Regions from separate parts of the Lentibacillus sp. JNUCC-1 genome, predicted to be linked through region 1. Evidence: riboswitches for the same ligand, from Rfam matches in the RefSeq annotation. Region 1 holds a riboswitch; each other region holds the start of a gene.
The links. Region 1 has a riboswitch for cyclic di-GMP ahead of JNUCC1_RS09260 (anti-repressor SinI family protein). Riboswitches for the same ligand answer to the same signal wherever they lie in the genome.
Positions count from the first base shown of each region.

Region 2: another riboswitch for cyclic di-GMP. It lies ahead of JNUCC1_RS19045 (anti-repressor SinI family protein); the one in region 1 lies ahead of JNUCC1_RS09260 (anti-repressor SinI family protein).
Region 3: another riboswitch for cyclic di-GMP. It lies ahead of JNUCC1_RS02945 (competence type IV pilus major pilin ComGC); the one in region 1 lies ahead of JNUCC1_RS09260 (anti-repressor SinI family protein).

Region 1 covers NZ_WHOH01000001.1:1,976,156-1,979,418, reverse strand. The annotation lists gene JNUCC1_RS09275 (ATP-binding protein) at 1-77, shown strand, start outside; gene JNUCC1_RS19495 (response regulator transcription factor) at 103-798, shown strand; gene JNUCC1_RS09265 (DUF4870 domain-containing protein) at 918-1,346, shown strand; cyclic di-GMP riboswitch class I at 1,414-1,505, shown strand; gene JNUCC1_RS09260 (anti-repressor SinI family protein) at 1,531-1,653, shown strand; gene JNUCC1_RS09255 (DUF6612 family protein) at 2,349-3,263, opposite strand, start outside.
Region 2 covers NZ_WHOH01000003.1:185,867-189,129, forward strand. The annotation lists gene tapA (amyloid fiber anchoring/assembly protein TapA) at 1-186, shown strand, start outside; gene sipW (signal peptidase I SipW) at 186-752, shown strand; gene JNUCC1_RS11300 (LPXTG cell wall anchor domain-containing protein) at 780-1,421, shown strand; cyclic di-GMP riboswitch class I at 1,524-1,612, shown strand; gene JNUCC1_RS19045 (anti-repressor SinI family protein) at 1,630-1,770, shown strand; gene JNUCC1_RS11310 (heptaprenylglyceryl phosphate synthase) at 2,131-2,811, shown strand; partial or broken gene pcrA (DNA helicase PcrA) at 2,830-3,263, shown strand, end outside.
Region 3 covers NZ_WHOH01000001.1:615,568-618,830, forward strand. The annotation lists gene pilM (type IV pilus biogenesis protein PilM) at 1-734, opposite strand, end outside; gene JNUCC1_RS02945 (competence type IV pilus major pilin ComGC) at 870-1,289, opposite strand; cyclic di-GMP riboswitch class II at 1,317-1,399, opposite strand; gene JNUCC1_RS02950 (type II secretion system F family protein) at 1,508-2,707, opposite strand; gene JNUCC1_RS02955 (type IV pilus twitching motility protein PilT) at 2,724-3,263, opposite strand, start outside.

The DNA of each region.
Region 1 (3,263 bases):
ACGGCACCATCTGGGCTGAGAGTCAGCTTGGCCGAGGCACCACCTTTTTCATTGCTTTACCAATTTATACTGCATAATTGTCAAAGGAGGGTAAAGACAACCATGTTGAAAGAAACAATTCTGATCGTTGACAATGAAGAGAGTATACGAGATATGATTCAATTTTATTTAGAGAAAAAAGATTACACCGTCCTGACCGCAGCCAGCGGACAGGATGGTCTCAATCTGATAGATCTTGAACTTCCCGATCTCATATTGCTGGATATTGAGATGCCAGGTATGGACGGATTTGAAGTCTGCCGCGAAATCAGGAAAAAAAGAACCCTTCCGATAATCTTCTTAAGTGTACGCAGAAGCGTCATGGATAAAGTAAAGTGCTTTGAATTAGGCGGAGATGACTACCTCATTAAACCATTTGATTATGCCGAGCTTGAAGCTAGAATAAGGGCGAATCTTCGGCGTTATCACCAGAGGGGGACTCAGAATCCAAATGGCTTATTTTTGATGAACTTAAGATTCACCTTTCCCGCTATCAATGTTACATTAACGAGCAGCTTATCCCCCTCTCTGCCAAAGAAATGCAAGTACTCATTCTGCTCGCCAAACGTCCGCAGCAAATCTGGAGTGCCGAAAAGATATACGATCATGTCTGGGGATTCGAATCCGCTGGGGACATTCAAACTGTTAAGGTTCATATCAGCCATTTACGTAGAAAGCTCGAAGCAGACCCTGCAAACCCAAAATATATCCAAACAGTTCGTGGATTGGGTTATGTATTTGCATCTGATTGATCAATGAATTTTTTCTTTTTATGCAAATAGTTAACCAAGACTTAACCTTTGGCTGGTATATTCATTTACACAACCTGGAAAAGTCAAAGTGTTATTGACATCCAAATATATAGGGGAGGGTATTAAATGAGCGAAAATCAACCTGATAACAAAGAGCAAACGGTCTTTAAAGAAGAAGGTGCCTCTATAGAAGGCGCTCAAGCACAAGAATCAGAGAAAAAAACATCGACAGGACTCGATAGAAATGTAGCTGCACTATTATGCTACTTAGCTGGCTTTGTAACTGGTATTGTTTTTCTTGTTATTGAAAAAGAAGACCGTTTTGTCCGATTCCATGCCCTGCAATCGATTGTTACATTTGTCATCATATTTGTAGCAAGCCTCGTACTGACAGCCATTCCGCTGATCGGCTGGATCATCGGGCTTCTGCTTTCACCGCTTTCCGTTGTGTTGTGGATTGTGTTAATGTTAAAAGCTTATCAAGGAAAGGAATTCAAGCTTCCTATCGCCGGGAATATAGCTGAAAAACAACTGGATCAAATGGGCAATAAATAGAGTGAAAACAACCTTTTAACGACTGCCAATTTTCTTAGTGACTCGCATAGGAATTTCAATAAACGTATTCTGAAAAAGGCAAACTCATTGAAAGGTGAGGACGCAAAATCACAGGTCTAATGTTGGTGGTACATCAACAATGACGGCTGGGTTACCGGGACATTCTGGGGGCGGGAATGTGGTTATGTCTGATCAAATACTCGATGAAGAGTGGTTGGAGTTGATTAAAACAGCAAAACTTTTAGGACTTACTGCAGAAGAAGTCAGAACGTTTCTATTAAAAAATACTAAAAAAGCTAATGCCTGAAACTCCTTACAAAAGCCAGGCCCAGACAAAAACAACTCGTGTCCTGGCCTGGCTTTTTATATGAGGAAATTTCATATTTTCCGTAAACTGCAAACTAACTTATGACTGCCACTGGCAACCGCTCGGGGAAAACACTCCGCGTCCAGTGGGCGCTGATGAGCCTCGGGCCCACAGGAGGTGGGTCATGAAGGCGTTGTGACAGGACGTCACGGTTTTAGCCTTCCTTCCCCTACTGCGCGCTCCGGGGCCTCACCGAGGCTTTTCATCCCACAGGAGTCTCCGCGTTTTCCCCGAGCTAGGTGTGAGAGGTTATTCTCTAACTCATATGCGAGTAGAACCGTCCAAGCCACTAAATTAAATAGAGTGATTGGAGCGGAGGGAAGTCGACTCCTGCGGGAACAGCACGAGTCCGAAGACCCCGCAGCGAGCTACACTAAGGATGGTCGACTAAGACCGTCCTTTGCGGACAACGTCGACATACCCCTTGCCGGGGCAAGGAGGCTGAGGCCGTGCCCGCGGCTAGAAGACACTGTGAAAGTGGGTTTCTTGAACAGATGTCGCACTTGAGCTGTGATAAAGTTAAAGCGACTTCCCGGAGCGCAAATCACGGTTCTCTCATCTTGAGTATGAGTCAAATATTCATTAGTTCGCAGTTTGTGTCAATTATTTATTAAAAGTGCAGATTCAGGGAGGGTTTAGTTTCCCATTAGTGCGTTTCCGTCGTTATCAACCATTGTGACGGCTTCGTCTATGATGGTTTGTGGGACGCTAATTTCGTTAAGTTCATTAAACCCATCCAATGTTATCGCAGTATCGATTGAAATGTTATATTCCCCTTGTTCTTCAGGCACTTGGGCTTCGTAATGAATTTGATATTCTTTTACAAACGCTGTATCTTGATCAATGACCATTTCATAGGAACTGTTCATTTCCTCAAGATCCATCGGTAATTCTTTCTCCAGCATTTGCAACATGTCTTTTACCCCACCGTAAAGAGAGGATCTGATTTGGTCATACTCGCCTGAAAATGTGAGCACATATTCACCCTCAGTCTCAATAACCTCAAATTGATCACTATACATAAGATGCGCCTCAATCTGTGCATCTTGTATAAATGGCGACAATTGTTGACCGCCATTGGGATTGGGAACAACACCCCACTCTACCTCATGAACAGAAGAATGGATGTAATGAACATCACTCATTTCATAGACTTCTGATACGATTGGTTTAGCAGCATTACTCTGGATTTCAAGTGCAAAATGCTTGGAATAAGGTTCTTTTAAAAGCATAGTCATATCCAGCTTCTTTTCTTCAACAACGGTCTGACCATCCATAATTTCTTTTATATCGGTCCTTCCGTTCATATGAACACTGTTCAAATCAGCCATGGCTTCAAATGACTGTCGCAGAATGGTTTCAGCGTCTATTACCATATCCTCTCCATCATTGTCATCAGTTGATTCTGCTTCTTCCGTTGTCTCTGCTTCCCCCTCCAAATCCGTGGTATCAGATTCTTCTTTATCGTCATTTTGTGCACTTCTTGTTACTTCTTTTATCGGTACATCTCCACTAGTGCTATTCACGGGAGCATTTGAGTCGTTTTGATT
Region 2 (3,263 bases), on a different contig from region 1:
GAACCTGAAAAGAAGCAGAAAACCAAGGAAACAAACTCAGAGCAAGATTCAGCTAAAGATGAGGCTAAAAAGGAAAAACCATCAAATGACGATAAAAAGAGAGAGCAAAAGTCACCAGGCACTAAATCAGACCAATCAGAACAAACTGAGGAGCCTGCTGGTGTGAAAGAGGAGGAACCATCTTGATGAAAAAGCGGAAAGTGATGAAATGGGTCAATAATATTGTAACAACTGTATTGTTTGTGCTGCTCATCAGTGTCGCCACCATGGTGATGGTGACCAAGATTTCGGGCGGAGAGCCTGAAATGTTCGGCTATCAGCTTAAGACTGTTTTGTCAGGATCCATGGAGCCCGGTATTCAAACAGGATCAATCATTGCTGTCAAGCCTGGCGGCGATATGACACGATTCAAAGCGAATGACGTTATCACGTTTCAGGAAGAAGACGGTAAGCTGATCACCCACCGCATAACAGAAGTTCAAAACAGTGGTGACCATGTGATGTACCGGACCAAAGGCGACAACAATAATGCTGAAGATTCCAGCCCGGTATTATCCGGAAATGTGGTAGCAGAATACACGGGATTCACCGTTCCTTATGTTGGTTACCTTGTCAACGCCATTCAAACGAAGAACGGCGCATTCTTTATGCTGATCCCTGGTATCCTGATGTTGATTTACTCCGGATTCGTTATCTGGAAAGCGTTATCGGAACTTGAATTGAAACAAAAAAGAAACCAGGAATCATCTTAAACGGGCGTTGTAAAAGGAGGGGTCGGGTTGAAAAACATCTTATCGGTATGCACGATGCTGGCATTAGGGATCTGTGTTTTGATGCTGCCGGGACATACAGCTTTTGCGGAGACGGAAGAGAGCAGAGATGTTGTGCTGGACCTTTCTCCCAGTGGCTCTCTATTTAATATTGAAAATATGAAACCTGGTGATTGGGCGCCGAGAACAGTGACGGTTGAAAACAACGGATCTCAGAATTTCAGTTATACCATGCAGCTGAAAAATCAGCCATCAGATTTGTTGTTTGATGAATTATGGCTTGAAATTAAACAAGACACAGATGAATTGTACAATGGAAAACTCGCGGATTTTTCAAAGGTTACGGGCAGCTTGCAGTCAAAATCACAGGAAACGCTGGATGTCACCATCCGCTTTCCGGAACATTTGGGAAATGAATTTCAGGGCCTTAACACTTCCTTTTCTTTTGTCCTTAAAGCAGAAGGAGATGCCATAGCAAGCGGAACAGATACCGCCTACATTGATGGTATGATCGACAGCGGCACATCTGGTTTTAAACTGCCGTACACAGCAACATCCATGTTCATGTTTTTACTGGCAGGTCTTTTGACCCTGGCAGCTGGTCTGTTCATAGCAGTCTATCAGAGGAAAAGAGCCCTCAAAGCGGGTTAACGGGAATTATCGTCACAAACGTGACAAAACTAGTACACGATTGACAAAAGAAGACAGAAAATAAACATCCTTTCTATAGTATAATAGTCTCAGTAGAACATTCCCTGACAAGGGCAAACTCATTGAAAAATGACGACGCAAAATCACAGGTCTAATGTTTAACTTTACACGATGACGGCTGGATTTCCAGGGGATATGGGGCGGGAATGTGGAAAAGGTAACTTACAAACATGTATACGATGAAGAATGGGTCGAGCTGTTAAGGGAAGCCAAAGCGTTCGGGCTGACGCCCAAGGAAGTGAGGGCATTTCTGAACCGTGACAAAGAACCACAAGATATTATATGTTAAATAAAACAGGTGCAAACAGAAGGCCAATTCTTGTTTGCACCTGTTTTTTAATGTACAGAAAAATATTAGTGCCGTCACTGTACGTTCTTGCTTATGCTTTTCGGGGGTGAGCAAGACGCCTGCGCTTTTGATTCCTCCAGCTCCGGCGCCTACCCCCTCGAGTCATAAGCAAGAACGCTCCGTGGCACAGACCGCCACTGCACGTTCTTGCTTATGCTTTTCGGGGGTGAGCAAGGCGCCTGCGCTTTTGATTCCTCATAAGTTATCTGTGAAAGATATCAGGCACCCCAAACAGGTGCTTTTTTGTTATAATGAATGAACGTACTACAATGATGGAGGCGTCAGCTGTTGAACTATGCAATGAATGAGTGGAAACATATATTTAAGCTGGATCCGGCGAAAGAGATTTCGGATGAAGCGCTGGATGCGGTGTGTGAATCGGGCACTGATGCGGTCATTGTTGGCGGAACAGATGATGTGACGCTTGATGGTGTGCTTGATTTGCTGTCGCGCATTCGCCGTCACACTGTGCCGTGCATTCTGGAAATATCCAATGTCGAATCAGTGACACCGGGCTTTGATTACTATTTCATCCCGATGGTGATGAACAGCCAAGATAAGAAATGGATGATGGATGTTCAGCACGAAGCGATTAAAACGTTCAAGCCGATGATGAACTGGGAAGAGATTATGATGGAAGGCTACTGTATTTTAAATGAAGATGCAAAAGCCTTCACACATACGAACTGTCTGATGCCGGATGAAGACGATGTTCTGACCTATGCTTATATGGCAGAGCGGATGTTTCGTTTGCCGATTTTTTACATGGAGTACAGTGGTACATATGGGGATCCCGGTCTGGTGGAGCGGGTCAGCAATGAATTGGATGAAACCCTTTTGGTCTATGGGGGAGGAATTATAACACCAGAGCAGGCACAAGAGATGAAGACCTATGCAGATATCGTCGTGGTCGGCAACAGTTTATACACGAATTTAAAACAGGCCCTTAAAACGGTTAAAGCCGTTCAGGGTATGTCATAAAGGAAGGTGTGTGATCAAATGCATGAATTACTGAAAGGTTTGAATAAAGAGCAGCAGGAAGCTGTTCAGCATACAGACGGTCCTTTACTGATTATGGCAGGGGCTGGAAGCGGCAAGACGCGTGTGCTGACACACCGAATTGCTTACTTGCTCGATGAAAAGGATGTCGCCCCGCGCAATGTGCTGGCGATTACGTTTACCAATAAGGCGGCCCGTGAAATGAAAGACAGGGTGGCACGCCTTGTCGGTCCGGAAGGCGCATATATGTGGGTCTCCACCTTTCATTCGATGTGTGTGCGTATTTTAAGACGGGATATCGATCGAATCGGGTATAACCGCAACTTTTCAATACTGGATTCAGGGATCAGCTGTCGGTCATTAAACAAATTCTTAAAAACCTTAATATCGACCCGAAAAAATTTGAGCCGCGGGCGATGCTCGGGCAGATCAGT
Region 3 (3,263 bases), 1.4 Mb from region 1:
ACGACCAACTGTTCAACCCGATGCACGCCCTTTGTGATCGAGTATTGATAAAAATCGGTGATCCGATTAATTTCAATGATATATTCGTTGATGATTTGATCTGCCTGTTCCGCTGTCATCTCTTCGTCAGCTGCAATCTTCATGTATCTGCTGAAAACAGCTTTATGGTGCTTGAACGCCGTCAGCATTAAAGCATCCCGGTTCCAATGAATCAACAACACATGCTCAGCAGGGTTTTCAGCTGTTTGATAAAAGTAACGATACACAGAAAGCGACGTCAAATCGGCAATCACCGGCTGCAGCCCTGCATCTGAAAAAGCTTTTTTATATGTATTGATTTTATCTTTCGGATAGGCGTAAACCCGGACTTTCGTTGTCCCTTCTTCACTGTCGAGCAGATCGATCGCGAGCGCGGGATCGTTGAACGGCAAATAAAAACTGTTGCCAATCTGTGTCCGCACATATCCCACAGCCTCTTCTTTGGACAGCGTTGCTGGGACGTCCAAATCTCGGATTACGACTGTATCATCGACCAAGCAAAACGCTAAGTCTTTACGTTTCCAGCGATGTTCCTGAACCAATTGCTGAACCGTATTCTCAAATGCTTTCGGATCGGCAATCTTCCCGTCATGCATCGTCCCCTCCGGCAATTCCCGTTCCCCGTGGACAACGATACTGTCGGGTGTATGATTTTTATGAAAAGCATAGCGGATCACCCGGTTCGTTACGACCATATTGACCCTGCTATTGTTAAAAATGCCCAAAAGATCACCTGCTTAAGGAATAATGTAGTATGTATGAGTGTAACATATTAGCTTTGAAAAACGCCTTGCAGGTTTTGCAAGGCGTTTTGTTTATGCGTAAGTTATTTAGGTATCATCACTCGCAGATCCAACTTCAGCATCAGTATCTTCAGGGTAAGCAGCCCCATCAAATTGATAGGTTATTTTAGTTCCTGATTTAGATACGGTTACTTCACCTGAGTATACACTTTCTTCATTTCCAGGTTCTGTAGGGACTTCAGCAAGATATCCTTTTGTATTTAGATCCGAAACAGTGTAAGTGGCTCCTTCGTCTGGTTGTCCTTCTTCTAGGTAGGCAAGTCTCGCAGCATTTAATATCAAATCAACGTTAGCTTGATCTGCATCCTTCTTAGAATTATCAATCACATTCCCAATACTAGGTATGGCAATCGCTAAAATAATTCCCAAAATCGCTATAACAGCCAACAGCTCAACAAGGGTAAACCCTTTTTCCTGTTTAAATCTTCTCTTCAATCTTTCCAACATAACGCTTCTCCCCTTTATGTAAATAGGTTTTTGAGCGTCGGTTGCACTAGCTGCTCCAGATTATCCAAGTGCCCAGATACAGATAATCCTTCCTTGCACCACTACTTTTGTCCTACTTTCATTGTACTAGATTCATAGAATAAAATCTACCTCTTTAGACAAGTTTTTACATGATACTTCAATTTCTGTCACATATACCCGTCTACTTTACAATTTTATTACTGAATGTTTTCAAACAACGAGAACATCGGAATGACAACTGCCATAATCACGCTGCCGACAATTACAGTCAGCACAATAATCATAAGTGGTTCGATCAATGTCTTAATCCGGTTAGACAGTTGCTCTAGTTCTTCCTCGTAAAAATCAGCCGCTTTTTGCAGCATGTGATCCAGTGTTCCGGTTTTTTCACCAATCTGCATCATTTGCACGATCAGTGGCGGAAATGCCCAGTGTCCTTGCATGGGACGGGTAATCGACTCACCAATTTCTAGGGATTCGCGCGATCCTCTTAAAACGTCTTGCATCACTCTGTTACCAACAACACGTTCAGTAATTTCCATTGCTTGCAAGATTGGCACGGAACTGTTGACCAGCGTGCTCATCGTTTGCGTCATGCGAACGAGCACGGCTTTGTGTGCGAGCTGTCCAAGGAACGGGAATCGAATCTTAATAAGATCAACCTGATACGCCACTTCCGGAAATTGAATCACATATTTATAAATCAGCACAGCCGGCACGATGAGAATGACTGCGATCCACCAATACGCACTGACCACATCACTCAAGCTTAATACCAACTGTGTAAAAGCCGGAATCTCTTCACCGAATGACTGAAACATCGATACAAACTGTGGCACGATAAAGACGAGCAGAAAGATGGTCAGGAAAACCGTGATAATGCCTACAATCCCCGGGTACATCAAAGCAGAGATCAATTTCCGCCGGTTGGTATGTTCTTTTTCATAGTAATCGGCCATTTGGTTGAGAATCTCATCCAGTTTTCCGCTCGCCTCCCCGGCATAGATCATGTTCACGAGCAGCTCAGGGAAAATGTTCGGGTGCTCACTTGCGGCGACCGAGAGTGACTCCCCTTTATCGAGATGCTTATCGATATCTTCAAGCGCCAACTTAAGTGCATGGTTGTTCGTTTGCTTAGCCATCGTTTTCGTGGCTTCCGAAATCGAAATGCCGGCATTAATGAGCGTGGCGTATTGCCTGAGAAAGATCACGAAATCGGCATTTTTCAGCTTGCGATTAACGATAATATCTTTGTTCCATGGTTTTGTTTCAGCAATATCAACAATCACAAGGCCGTTTTTTTCAAGCAGGGTCAGGGCTTCGTGTTCGGTTTCGGCTTCGATTTTCCCTTTCACACGCTGTCCGGACAAACGTTTGCCGGTGTATTGAAAGTTCATCCGCTCTCCCTCCCTTTCATTGGACACTCAAAAACGGGGCGACCGTTTCGTATGAGACCACATCTTCATGCAACAGGCGTTTCAAATCCATTTCCAGCGTGTGCATGCCTTGTGCGCGTGAGGTCTGCAGGACGTTTTGGACTTGATGTAATTTTTCATTGATGATCAGATTTTTAACCGCCGACGTATTGACCAGAACCTCGGTTGCTGCTCGCCGGCCAAGGCCATCTTTTGTCAAAAGAAGCCGCTGCGATACGACCGCTTTTAAAATCGTAGCAAGCTGCAGCCGGATCTGACGCTGTTGCTGTGGCGGGAATACATCGATAATCCGTTCAATCGTCGACACCGCGCCGGATGTGTGCAATGTCGCTAGCACAAGATGGCCGGTTTCAGCAGCCGTGATTGCTGTTGAAATGGTTTCAAGATCGCGCATTTCCCCTACCAGAATCACATCCGGATCCTGTCTGAGACTGGCTCGTAAACCGTTCAGGAAACTGTTTGTGTCAAAACCGACTTCCCGCTGATCAATAATGGATTGATTGTGGCTGTGTATGTA